3 regions of the Exiguobacterium sp. s141 genome follow, and region 1 is predicted to be linked to each of the others. Evidence: riboswitches for the same ligand, from Rfam matches in the RefSeq annotation. Region 1 holds a riboswitch; each other region holds the start of a gene.
What was found. Region 1 has a riboswitch for thiamine pyrophosphate ahead of thiT (energy-coupled thiamine transporter ThiT). Riboswitches for the same ligand answer to the same signal wherever they lie in the genome.
Positions count from the first base shown of each region.

Region 2: linked by a shared signal. The riboswitch ahead of tenA (thiaminase II) and the one ahead of thiT (energy-coupled thiamine transporter ThiT) in region 1 are both predicted to bind thiamine pyrophosphate.
Region 3: linked by a shared signal. The riboswitch ahead of thiW (energy coupling factor transporter S component ThiW) and the one ahead of thiT (energy-coupled thiamine transporter ThiT) in region 1 are both predicted to bind thiamine pyrophosphate.

Region 1 covers NZ_JACSLJ010000002.1:439,936-444,229, forward strand. Annotated here, with positions in the region: gene pknB (Stk1 family PASTA domain-containing Ser/Thr kinase) at 1-1,302, shown strand, start outside; gene rsgA (ribosome small subunit-dependent GTPase A) at 1,347-2,231, shown strand; gene rpe (ribulose-phosphate 3-epimerase) at 2,233-2,889, shown strand; TPP riboswitch at 2,909-3,009, shown strand; gene thiT (energy-coupled thiamine transporter ThiT) at 3,086-3,658, shown strand; gene KNP74_RS06790 (thiamine diphosphokinase) at 3,658-4,245, shown strand.
Region 2 covers NZ_JACSLJ010000006.1:104,332-108,625, forward strand. Annotated here, with positions in the region: gene thiD (bifunctional hydroxymethylpyrimidine kinase/phosphomethylpyrimidine kinase) at 1-251, opposite strand, end outside; gene thiM (hydroxyethylthiazole kinase) at 251-1,039, opposite strand; gene tenA (thiaminase II) at 1,036-1,710, opposite strand; TPP riboswitch at 1,793-1,897, opposite strand; gene pelG (exopolysaccharide Pel transporter PelG) at 1,959-3,407, opposite strand; gene pelF (GT4 family glycosyltransferase PelF) at 3,388-4,294, opposite strand, start outside.
Region 3 covers NZ_JACSLJ010000006.1:146,535-150,828, reverse strand. Annotated here, with positions in the region: gene KNP74_RS12875 (YcxB family protein) at 1-114, shown strand, start outside; gene KNP74_RS12870 (GNAT family N-acetyltransferase) at 96-575, shown strand; gene KNP74_RS12865 (hypothetical protein) at 570-836, opposite strand; gene thiW (energy coupling factor transporter S component ThiW) at 901-1,389, opposite strand; TPP riboswitch at 1,454-1,552, opposite strand; gene KNP74_RS12855 (hypothetical protein) at 1,577-1,897, opposite strand; gene KNP74_RS12850 (aminoglycoside phosphotransferase family protein) at 1,940-2,896, shown strand; gene KNP74_RS12845 (hypothetical protein) at 2,898-3,644, opposite strand; gene KNP74_RS12840 (hypothetical protein) at 3,737-4,294, opposite strand, start outside.

The sequences.
Region 1 (4,294 bases):
ACGCCGGTCGCCGTCGCGCTGCAGCATCTGCAAGACGACCCAATTCGACCGATGGATTTGAACCCGAACATCCCGCAAGCGCTCGAGAACTGTATTATGCAGGCGCTCGCGAAGTCACCGGGCGCACGTCATGCCTCGGTCGCCGCGTTCAAAAAAGATTGCATGACGTCACTTGATTCAGAACGTGCGAATGAACCGAAGCGGTCGAACGCTGAGCAAGATGCGTTTGATCAGACGCTCGTCATGGCGCCAGTCGTACCGGATGAGCCAAACGTCAAAGAGGCGCCCGAGCAACCGGTCGCAGTAAGTGAACCTGTGAAAGACAAACCGAAACGGAAGAAGAAGTGGTGGCTTTGGCTCTTGCTTGCGCTCCTGTTGATTGGTGGCGGGATCGGGGCTTACGTCATTGCTGACGAGATGTCCCGTGCCGTCGTCCCGGACGTCGTCGGCATGACGAGCGACGAGGCGACGACCGAGCTCGAAACGGCCGGTTTTGTCGTCGAGGCAACTGAACGGGCAAGTGACAACATTGCCGCTGGCGACGTCATCTCGCAGACACCGCAAGCCGGACGGAAGCCGAAACGTGGGACGACCGTGACAATCGTCGTCTCGGCCGGAAAAGAGACGGTCGAGATGCCGGATGTTGAAGGACTGTCCCAGTCGTCGGCCGAACGGACGCTCAAAGATCTTGAGTTCACGGATATCGAGATTCAGTCGGAGGCATCCGAGACGGTCGATAGCGGGGATGTCATCTCCCAATCGATCGCCCCAGGCAACGAGGTCGTCCCATCTGAAGAGACGGTGACGCTTGTCGTCTCGACCGGCAGTAATAAAATCGAACTCGCCAACTTGGCGGGCTATACGTTCGAGGAAGCGACGACGTATGCGGAACAGAATAGCTTGAAAATCGTCAAACGTGATGAGTATTCAACGAGTGTTCCTGCAAATCAAATCATCCGCCAACTCCCGACGGCAGGAACGGCAGTCGACCCGGGGACGGAACTGACCGTCATCGTGTCACAAGGGGTCGAACCGACCGACGTCTCAATCGAACGGGAAGTCAACGTCGAAATCGAGCCGCCGCCCGAAGGGGAAGAGGCTGAAGCGCTCGAAGTCGTCATTCGGACGGTCGATGCCCGTGGCGAAGTCGAGGTGTTGCGTGATAAGATAACGGAGACGACGACTTACTCGTATACGCTCGTCATCGCACCGGACGAAGTCGGAACCGCGACGATTGAAGTCGATGGCGAAGTTGTTCGCACGGATACGGTGACTTACGCACAAGCAAAAGAATCACAATGAAGAGGTGGCGTGCGCGTCGCCTCTTTTTCTAAGGAGGTAATGGAATGAAAGGTACGATTATTCGATTACAAGGCGGGTTTTATGACGTCATGACGGAAGAGAAACAAGAGATCCGTTGTCGCGCCCGCGGCAATTTCCGAAACCGGAACATCTCACCTGTCGTCGGCGACGATGTCGACATCCAAGACCAAGGGGATGGTACCGGTTATATATTGGCTGTTGACGAGCGGTCGAACCATCTCGTCCGTCCGCCAATCGCCAATATCGATCAAGCGTTCTTGTTATTCTCGGTAAAAGAGCCGGCGTTCTCGTTCCATCTGCTCGACCGTTTCCTCGTCTTGATTGAATCGAAGCAAGTCCATCCGATTATCGTTTTGACGAAAATGGACTTGTTGACGGAGTCGGAACGGGAGAAGATTCATGAAGCAGCGGCCTTATACCGTTCGATCGGCTATGAGGTCATCGAGACTTCGACCGAGGACGGATCGGGAATCGAACAAATTCGTGGGTCGTTTAAGGAGAAGACGAGCGTATTCGCCGGACAGACCGGGGTCGGCAAGAGCTCGCTCTTGAACGCGGTCGCACCTGAGCTTGAACTTGCGACCGGGAAAATCTCGAAATCACTCGGGCGCGGTAAGCATACGACGCGTCACGTCACGCTGATCACGCTTGCCGACGGGCTCGTGGCCGATACGCCTGGTTTCTCGAGCCTCGAGTTCCCAGAAGAACTCGAAGTCGAAGAGATGCGCTGGTGTTTCCCTGAGTTCGTCGAGCGGCACGATGACTGTAAATTCCGCGGTTGTGCCCATTTGAACGAACCAGGTTGTGCCGTCAAAGCGGCCGTCGAAGCTGGAGAAATCGCTTCCACCCGCTATGAGAATTATGTTACGTTTATGGCAGAGTTAAACGATAGACAACGGAGGTACTGACATGATTAAAATTGCACCATCGATTTTAGCGGCGGACTTCGCCAATTTAGAGGCAGAAGTGAAGGCGGTCCAAGAGGCTGGAGCGGATTACATCCATTTTGACGTCATGGACGGTCAATTCGTCCCGAACATCTCAATCGGCCTACCGGTGTTAGCGAGCTTACGGAAGAAGTCGGACATGGTGTTAGACGTCCATTTGATGATCGACCAGCCCGAACGGTTCGTCGAAGATTTTATCAAGGCCGGGGCAGACATCGTCACCGTCCACGTTGAAGCGACGAATCATTTGCATCGCGTGTTGCAACAAATCAAAGCGGCTGGCGCCAAGTGTGGTGTCGTCTTGAATCCGCATACGCCGCTGTCGTCGATTGAACATGTGCTCGGTGACGTCGACATGGTGCTCCTTATGACGGTAAACCCTGGCTTTGGGGGCCAGGCATTCATCGAATCGGTCGTCCCGAAAATTGCAGCGCTGAGCGAGATGCGCCAAGCGCGTCGTCTCGACTTTGAAATCGAGATCGACGGCGGTGTCAACGCAGAGACGGCGAAATTATGCATCGACGCTGGAGCTGATGTGCTCGTGGCTGGCTCAGCCATCTATAACGAGCCGAGCTATAAAGACGCAATCGATAGCATTCGTCACGCATCTCGTGTATAATCGTCAATAGAACAACAAATATTGTCGCAAGGGGTGTCACATTCTGTGGCTGAGAGGCATTTGCTAACCCTTTGAACCTGTTCCGTTCACACGGACGTAGGGATGTGGCGAAAATGCACGTTGCTACTCGATAGCAGCATGGCGTTTACGTCATGCTGCTTTTTGTCGTTCGCTCATATAATTAGGAGGGAATAAGATGAAACAACGTTTAAAACTACAGGCGCTCATTGAAATCTCATTGTTCGCCGCACTCGGCTTGATCTTTGATTTGCTCATCCCGTTCCGGATGCCGCAGGGTGGATCGATCAGCCTGGCGATGTTGCCAATCTTCGTGATGGCGTACCGCCATGGATTAAAAGGAGGACTGGCGACAGGAGCGCTCGTCGGAACGTTGCAACTGCTGTTCGGGGCTTACATCTTCACGCCGGTCCAGTTCCTGCTCGACTACACGTTCGCTTATGGTGTCGTCGGTATGGCCGGACTGTTCGCCGGACAAGTGAAACGAGCCGCCAAGGACGAGGCGAAAAAGACGCTCGTCGTCTACTTGGTGCTCGGGGCGCTCCTCGGTTCTTTGCTTCGCTACGGCGCCCACGTTTTATCAGGGATCGTTTTCTTCGCCGAGTATGCGGAAGGGCCGGTCGTTGCCTATTCGTTTGCTTATAACATGACGTATATGTTGCCGTCCTTCCTCGTGTCGGCCGTCGTCCTCGTTCTCTTGTTCGTCTCGGCACCACGTTTCGCCACGCTCGCGACCCGGGACGTCCGCTAATGCGGGTGCTGATCGTGGCGGCCAGCCCGGAACCAATCTCGGGACTCCCTCGTGACGTCGATTACATCATCGGCGTCGACGGGGGGTACGAGACACTGTTGAACCAAGGGCTGAACCCGGATCTCGTCGTCGGCGATTTCGACTCTTTCACGGGCGAAGTGCCGATCGACGCCGTCCGTTACCCATCTGAAAAAGATGTGACCGACCTTGAGATCGCGCTCGAGGCGGCCCGTGGACACGGGGCGACGGAGATGCTCGTGTACGGCGCTCTCGGTGGACGCCTCGACATGACGCTCGGTAATATTGGGCTGCTCGAGGCGTATCCAGAGATGTGTTTGTTCACGGCCGGGCAAACCGTTCGTCTTGTCGGAACCGGGCGTCACGAGCTCCCACGTCAAGACGATCACTATTTGTCGCTCGTCCCGTGGAAACGGGCGAACGTGTCAATCCGTGGCGTCAAATATCCGCTCGACCACCACGATGTCGTCAGCCATGAGGCGCTCACGATCTCGAACGAGTGGGCCGGCGAATCAGCGGATTTGATTGTGCATGAAGGCACGGTGCTCGTGCTGTATATCAAAAAATGAACACAAAAAAATCCCATCGGCGAATGCCGCTGGGATTTATTTCGTTCGT
Region 2 (4,294 bases), on a different contig from region 1:
GACGCATCAAATAACATTCCGGTCTTACATGCTGCGATCGAAAAGTCCGAACCGATTGCATCGAGTTGTTGCGTGATGAGTTCCGGCGACACCGCTTCGACCCCATGCACCCCGCGCGTATTTTGAGCGGTGACGGCCGTCAGAACGCTCGTCCCGAACACGCCGAGCTCTTGAAACGTCTTCAAATCAGCTTGGATTCCCGCTCCCCCGCCAGAGTCCGAACCGGCAATCGTCAATACTTGCGGCCGCATCATGACACCACCTCAATACGGTCGCTCGGCAACTCGACGGCCGTCATCTTGCCGAGTTCATTCAAGAAATGAACGGGGAAGTCGCCCGGTCCGTCCGCCAAAGCGGTAGCCAGTTCGCCGCACCGGGCATATCCGGCGAGCGCTGTCGCCGTGGCCGTCAACGCGTCGGATTCGACCGCAAGGAACGCACCGACGACCGCACTGAGTAAACAACCGGTCCCTGTCGTCCGGGCCATCGCTGCGGTGCCGCCTTTGATTTCAATCGTCGCGTCCCCGTCGCTGACGACATCCGTCTCTCCGGTCACGGCAACGACACAGTTGTAGCGTCGTGCCGCCGCGCGCGCGATGTGATTCAAATCAACCCGCGTTTCCCCAGCGTCCACGCCGCGCGCCGCCGCGTCGAGACCAATCAATGTCGCGATTTCTCCGGCATTGCCTCGGATGACCGTCACGCGGACGTGTTGCAAAATGGATGTAGCGACGTCACGTCGAAACGCGGTCGCCCCGACACCGACCGGATCGAAGACGACCGGCCGGCTCGATTCATTCGCCGCCTGTCCGGCTCGAATCATCGTACGTTCCGTCGTCGCATCGAGTGTGCCGATATTGAGTACGAGCGCATCGCTCGCAGACGCCATGTCCGCGACTTCTTCGACGGCTAACGCCATCACCGGCGCAGCGCCGATGGCGAGCAACCCGTTCGCCGAAAAGTTAGCGACGACGATATTCGTAATGTTATGGATGAGTGGCCGTTCGGCTCTGACTTTGTCCCATAAGTCGCGCTTCATCGTGTCACCCCCGCCGGTAAATCCCACGATTCGAGCGTCCACGCCATTTCCCAAAACGCATGTTCATAATAACAACTCTTCAAGAACAGCTGTTGATACCGGACCCGTTCTTCCGCTGTCGCTTGTCCGGCGAGCACGTCGAGCCGTTCAAGCTGTTCCTCGACGAGATCGCGGAACCATTCCGAACCGTACGTCGCAATCCACGTCGCATAGATCGGATGATCGGGTGTGGCATCTTTCATTCGTTCCCCAATCTCATAATAGACCCAGTAGCACGGCAAAATCGACGCGAGCACGTCGCCGAGCGTCGGACCGGCCTGTTGCATATGGAGCGCATAGGCGTAAGCCGTTGGAGCGGGCTCAAACGTTGCCCACTCTGCCTCCGTCACGTCGAGCAAGGTGAAAAACTCACGGTGCAACGCATGCTCCGCTTCAATCGTATGAAGCGCATGCGTCAAAAAGCGGCTCGCTACTTCCATGTTCGGGGCGAGGGTCGCGCCTTTCGCCTGCACTTTGGAGAACTGGTTCAAATAATATGAGTCTTGCATGACGTAATGCCGAAATTTCGCCTCGTCGAGTTCACCCGTTCCGAGCTCGCGGACGAACGGATGGTCAAAGCTGGCTTGAAACAAGGCATCGGCCTCTTGTCGAAGATGTGCGGTGAATGTCATTCTTGTCTCCTCCTTTGTGATAAAAAAAGACGCCGCCTCCCATAACGGAAGCGGCGTCGGATTTACACAAAGTGTACGAGAACAATCGGTTCGCCCACTTCCCTACGCTAGCGTGAACTAGATCAGGTTCAAAGGGTCTGGACCTCGTCCATCTCAGCCGCGTCACGCGACTCCCCTAGTGGTAAACATTATGAAATTCGGTCGTCTACGACCACATCATATCAGTCTTTATCTTTGTTGAAAACCCTTTATCGCGAGAAGTGACGGTTCAACAACGTCCCCATTTGAGAGAACCGTTCGGTACCGAGCTTGCGTCGATTCGAGGCCGCGAACACGTAATAATCGACTTTGCCCATGTAATAGATCAAACGCAGGCCGGCCAAGAAGAACGTGATTGTCGTGCTGACGGCAAAGCCGACGCCGTACCAATCGATGCCGCGCGGCAAGAGCAAGAGCGTGAACAACGCATTCAACGTGAAGAACGAGATGTTGACGAACAATGCCCCGCGTCGATCCTCGAAATAGAGCAACAACAACGTCAAGATGAGAATCATCGCGTTCGCGAACGCCGCGAGCGTCGTCATCCGAAAGATTTGACCGATCTCATCCGGGACGCCGATCCAACCGACGAACACGCCTGCCATGAGGATGGCGAACAACGTCACGACGCCTTGGCTGCGCGCGAGTCGAATCAACTCATTTTTCAGCACCGACGTCATCGTCTGTTTCGCCTTCTCGATTTGATGGAGCGCCCCGCCGTAGTTGATCAATCCATAAAACGTGCGATAGCGCTCATAAAACCGGGTCTCGACGGCGACGATGAACAAGAGCTGCGTCGGGATGATCGTCAAGTAGGACCAAAAGATGGCCGTGTCATAGTACGGATTAAACAAGAAGGAGTCCGCGATGATGACGCGTCCTTCTCCGAACCAGATGATAAAGTTCGTGACCCAAATCCCGAGCACGTACAACACCCCGATGGCGAACAAGTCTGGATAGCGGTCGAAGTATTTGAAGTACGAAAACTCTTTCACGGCATAGCGGAGTGGGAACGTCCGGAGCATCGCGAAGAACAAGCCGAACAACGTCACAATCATCCCGGCCGTGAAGCCGAGCAATAGCTCGAGACTCGACGGATTGGCCATGAGGCGACTAACCGCATAGACACTCCCGACCGAGATGAGTCCGCCGAGCAAGAAGCTATAGGCCACCGCTTGATAATACTTGGCGGCACTCAAGAACAAGAACATGACCCAGATGACGTTAATCGTCATGAATAAAACGAACAACGTCAGTTTGTACAGAAAATCGAGCGGCGACAATAGCCAAAAGATACTGTACAGAATCGTCGCGGCGAGGATCGTCACTTTGAGCATCCCGGTGAAGACCGGGAAAATTTCATGTGCTTTCTTCTCGTAAAACAAGTCCGCCACATATCGGGTGACGACGAGCTGTTGGAAGCTGAACAAGATTTGCGAGAAGATGAACGCGTACGAGACCGAGATCATGAAAAGCGTCCGTTCGGCGAGCGATAACATCGGCATTTGGAACGCCAACCATTGAATCGTCCCGACGACCAAGATGACGATCAACCACGGTCCGGATGTGACGAGGCCCGAGAACGTGTACGCCTTCAACCTGGACGAATAGTAGTCTTCTTGGAACAACTTCTGCAACTTAAACCCGATGCCCGCCATACTGTTCCCTCCTCGTTTCATAGATGGCCTTGTAGCGGTCCACGACTTGTTGGAGACGATAGTATTGGCGGACCCGCTCCCGCCCGTTCTTACCGAAACGCATCCGCTCCTGCGGATAATCCATCATCCACTCGACCTTGTCCGCGACCGCTTCCGGATGAACCGGGGGCACGATAAACCCGGCTGGACCGAACGGGTCGTCTTCTCGTCCATACAGGAGCTCGGAACAAGCCCCGACATCGGTCGCGACCCACGGGATGCCGGCTGCCATACCTTCAAGAATCGCGAGCGGTTGACCTTCCGAGATACTCGTCAACAGAAGTAAATCAAACTTCGGCAAATAGGCTTGGACATCAACCTTTCCAGCGAGCTCGACATAATCGGTCAGCCCGCTCTGTTCGATGAGCAACCGGCACTCTTCCGCATATTCCTCATCCTCATCGAGCGGTCCCATGATCGTCAGCTTGAACAGACGATGCCGCTCCTGCAAAATCTTGGCGGCGTAAATCATCGTCTTCAAATCTTTGATTGGCACCAAGCGGACGATGGCCCCGATTTGAAAGAGATCGTGCTCCGGACGGTCGACCGTCGCCTGGATTTGTCGATCGGCGATGCCGTTGGCGATAATTTTCGTCTTCTCGCTCGGGGCGCCAATCCACTCCTGATATTCGCGGTTCCGCTCGAACAAGGTGATGATCTCATCGGCCGCGTTATAGGCCTCACGCGACAAATGGTGAAAGAAACGGACCCACCTCGGCTTATACGGCGCTGGAATCCAATACGACTGTAGAATCTCCTCTTCGCGTTCCCGCGAGTAGATGCCGTGCTCCGTCAAGATGAACGGAATCCCTTGCGTCTCTTTCATGTAGGACGCGACCACACCGGCA
Region 3 (4,294 bases), on a different contig from region 1:
GTCGTCGAGGAGGACGATTATGTGTATCTATACAACTCCTCGGTCAGCGCCTTTATCTTGCCGAAGCGCGGACTGGACATGGAAGAGGTGCGCCGATGGCTGCCGATACGCTGACGATTCAACTTGTCGATGACACGAATCGGGAGGCTGTTGTCGCCTTGGCCGTCGCTTCTGACCAAGCTCGCTTTATCGAAACGAACGCCGAATCGCTCCGCGAGATGGAAACCGATGTCAAATATGCGTGGCAGTGCTATGCACTTTGTCGCGATGATCATCCCGTCGGCTTCATGATGATTGGGGCCGAGAACAAGGTGGAGCGTTACATCTGGCTCGATCGATTTATGATCGATGTGACAGAGCAAGGGAAAGGAATCGGGTCACGCTTTTTACAGTTGGCACTCGTGTGGATTCAAGAGCGATTCGATGTGGATGACCTCATCCTCAGTCTCCATCCGACGAACGAACCGGCGAAACGATTTTATGCGAAGGGTGGATTTGTCGACAGCGGCTTGATTGATGAGGCAAACGGGGAAGAGATTTGGGTGTATCACGTCAAACAGGGACAGCCGTCATAAGTCGGCCGTCCCTGTTTTCGTCGTCGTTGAGCCTTGAACAGCGTTGCCCGCTTTGAAAAAGAGGAAGATGGCAGCCACTCCGAAAATCGAGATGAACACGTTTTGAAGCAACACATCGACGAACATCGGCTCGCTGGAAAACGTGCCTGTCGCAATCTGAGCATTCCAGCGGGTGAACGTGGCGATGCGTTCGAGCGTGTACAAGAGACCGGACATGAACAGGCAAGCGGTGGCCGCCAATAATAGCGTCAATCGATTCAAGAAATGACCTCCCAGTATGTGTTATCCTGATTTTACCATTTTTTTCAGCGGGGGAAACTCCTATTTATCGTTTCACCTCGAGCGGTCGTAATTGCTTGACCCGAGCCAAGACGATCCAGCCGAGCACGGCGCCAGTCACACTCGACGCAAGGAAGGCCGGGAAGAAGAACAGTGCCCCGAACTCGCTCCCCATCAACACCTTGGCGTACGGGACGGCGACGAGCGAGGCGATGAGCCCTGTCCCGATGACTTCACCGAATGCGGCGAAGGCGACGCGGTTCGTCTTCATATAGAAGACCCCGGCCAAAAGCGCCCCAATCATACCTCCGGGAAAGGCCAAGAGCGACCCGGTACCGGTCATGACACGGACGATTCCGGTCACGAACGCAACGAGAACGGCCCCGATCGGCCCGACGGTGACGGCGGCGATGACGTTCACCATATGTTGAATCGGATAGGCACGGGCGACACCGGTCGGAATCGAGATGAACAGGGAGCCGATGACGGCGATGGCGATGAGCATCGCCATCCAAGTGAGTTGTTGAATACGCATAGATAGTCTCCTTTCAAAATGAAAACGCCACTTCTCCAAGTGGAAAAGTGGCGTGGAAAGACAGACGAATCCCACACCACTTCCCTACGCTGGTATGAGCCAGATCAGGTTCGAAGGGTCCGGCGCATGCCGTCTCAGCCCGAAGGCTCCCCTAGTGGTCGTTTATTAACATGAGTATAGCATACCGTCACTTGACGCGGTCGAGCTTTCGTGGTCGGAACGCGACATAGATGATGCCGACGAACAGGCCGTACAACAAAAGGGAGAAGACGAGATTGATCAGCCACGGGAGTGTCCCTATGAACACGGCGACGGACGCGTTTTGAAACCAGACGAGCGAGAGCGACAGCCCGACAAAGCTGAGAACGAGCGTTGTCCAAAAGCCGACAGCTCGGCGCTTGAACAGACGCCAAACGAGCAGCCCGATGATGAGACTGACGACGGCCGTCGCCCCTAAGTACATATACAAGATGGCATCGACCGGGTATGAGTAATATACAACGTCCATATCGTTTCCTCCTAGGAGATGATGAAAGAAAGGGTGAAAAGGATGAGACAGGCAATCCCATGGCGTGAACGATCGTTTCGTGAACGGTTCGAACGATGGATTGAGGCAAACGTGCCGAATGCGAGGTGGCACGTGATCAAAGATACCGATTTGACGTACTTGCTTGTTGGCGCGCTCAATGAGGAACGTTACTACGCCAAAGCGGTGACCGATATCAGCCGCGGCGAAGCCAATCTGTCGGCGTTTCTGGCCGAGCGGCATCCTGATTTCGTCCCTGACGTCATCGCCATCGATTCAGCCCGGAACTGGTTGCTCATGCGAGACATCGGCGGAGAGGCGTTACATGAACGACCGGACGTGAGTCGATACGAAGCGGCGTTGCGTCAATACGCACAGCTGCAGCGACAGGAGATCGACCAGATCGAGACCTGCTTGTCTTACGGCATCCCGGACCGCCGACCGGACAAGTTGAAGGACGAAATCCGTACGTATTTACCTGAGCTCTGCGCCGGGCTCGAGCAATACAAAGCCGAGGCCATGCTCGCGCTTCAAGATGAATTGATCGCGATGTGCGATGAGCTGGCGATTGGGATGCCGATGAGTCTCGAGCACGGTGATTTGCACGGCGGCAACATCTTCTGGCGGGAACGGACGAATGATTTGTGTATCCTCGACTGGGGCGACGCGACCGTCATCAGCGTGCGCGTGTTTTGGAACGCGCTGTACGACTTATTGCCGGAAGAAGACGAGGTCGCCTGGTATGAACAGATTCAAACGATGCGTACGGTTTACTTGGAAGCGTGGAGCGGCGTCGCACCCAAGGACGTACTTTGGCGTCATCTATTGATCGCCGAAGAGCTCGGTTGCGTCTATCGTGCCTTGTCGTGGCATGTATATGTGACGAGGTACCGGTACGATGTAGCTGAGTCGAGCGATAAGCCGGCGCAATGGCTCAATTTGCTACTCGAGTACCGGGACTTGAAGCGACGCTTCCCATAAGTCATTCATGTTTCTCGAGTAGGTTTTCATAATCCGTCTCGCTCCAAAACAGCGGAGCAATCGACTCCGGCCCTTTGAAGATCTCACCGTCTCGGTCGTAGACGATGGCGTAGCCGCCTTCGACTTCAAAGACGATCAAGTCGGCCTTCACTTCCTTGACCCCGTTTCCCGCGATGATGACGTTCTCGAGCGGATCGCGCGCCAGTTGTACGCCCCATTCGTCGAGCTCGACGATGAGCGCGGATGTGTAGGCGTGGCGATTATAGAGCGCCTGAAACTCGTCTTCGGTCAAAACGACGTCCGTCGGTGGGGCACTCGTCCCATATTTTCGTTTCTCGATTTCTTCGACGAATTGAAGGAACGATGCTTCTTGCCAAAACAGCGGCGCGACCGACTCGGGACCGTTGGCGATGTCTCCGTTCGCGCTCTCATAGACGGTGGCGTACGTGCCGTCGTCAAGTTTGAACGGATGAATGTCGGCGTATGTATGCTGGATGCCGTCGCCGGCGATGACGACGTGCTCGAACGTCTCGCGGAACGGGGTGAGTCCATCGTTCTCGAGTGCCTTCAAGAGCGGCGGGACTTTTTCATATTGGTCGAAGACGTCTTTAAAATCTTCTCGCGTCCAAGCGGTGATGTCTTCGGACGACGGTTCATTTGTATCGGCCGGGACGATGGGTTGCTCAACGGAATCGGTGCACCCGGTCAGCAAAAACACACTGAATCCGAGTAGGCCTAGGCGTTTCATCAATCAAACCTCCTAAGAAAGTTACATTTTTTTCCTATTATCAATGAGCGTAGCATGTTTGCCAGTCATTGAGAACCCGGGTACTTTCTCGCTCAGGGTTGCCGCTTCAAGTAGCGGTCGAGTGCCTCGTGAAAGCGTTGTTGCTGCTCGAACGGGATGTCATGATCGGATGCGGGACCATAGCGAATCAGATGATAGAGCGAGGCATCGATATCTGTCAGCTCGATGCGCTCGAACCAGTCGACGACCGTCTCATTCGTCCGAAGTTTTAACTCAGGGGCGAGCGACGCGTTGAACGTGATCAGCCAATCCCTCAGTTCGATATTCGTGAGCATCGGGAACGTCCGTGCCTCAATCGATGTGTCCGCGTTGAGAGACAGTGGCGCAAAGGCATTCTGTCTACTAGAAAACGTGAATCCTTTCCCCCGTCGACGACGCAGCCATCTACGCACGCCATAGACGGTCAACCCGATGGCAGCAAGGAAGGCGAACAATGTGCCGAGTCCGCCTGGGGCATCACCATCCCCGCTACCAAATTTGAATTTGAGCATGTCTTCCTTCACTTGCCGTTCTCCACCGTTTCCCTTCTCATCGGTAGAACCCAAATCAATACCACCTTTTGGCGGTGGTGCCTCTTCTGGCTTGCCCAT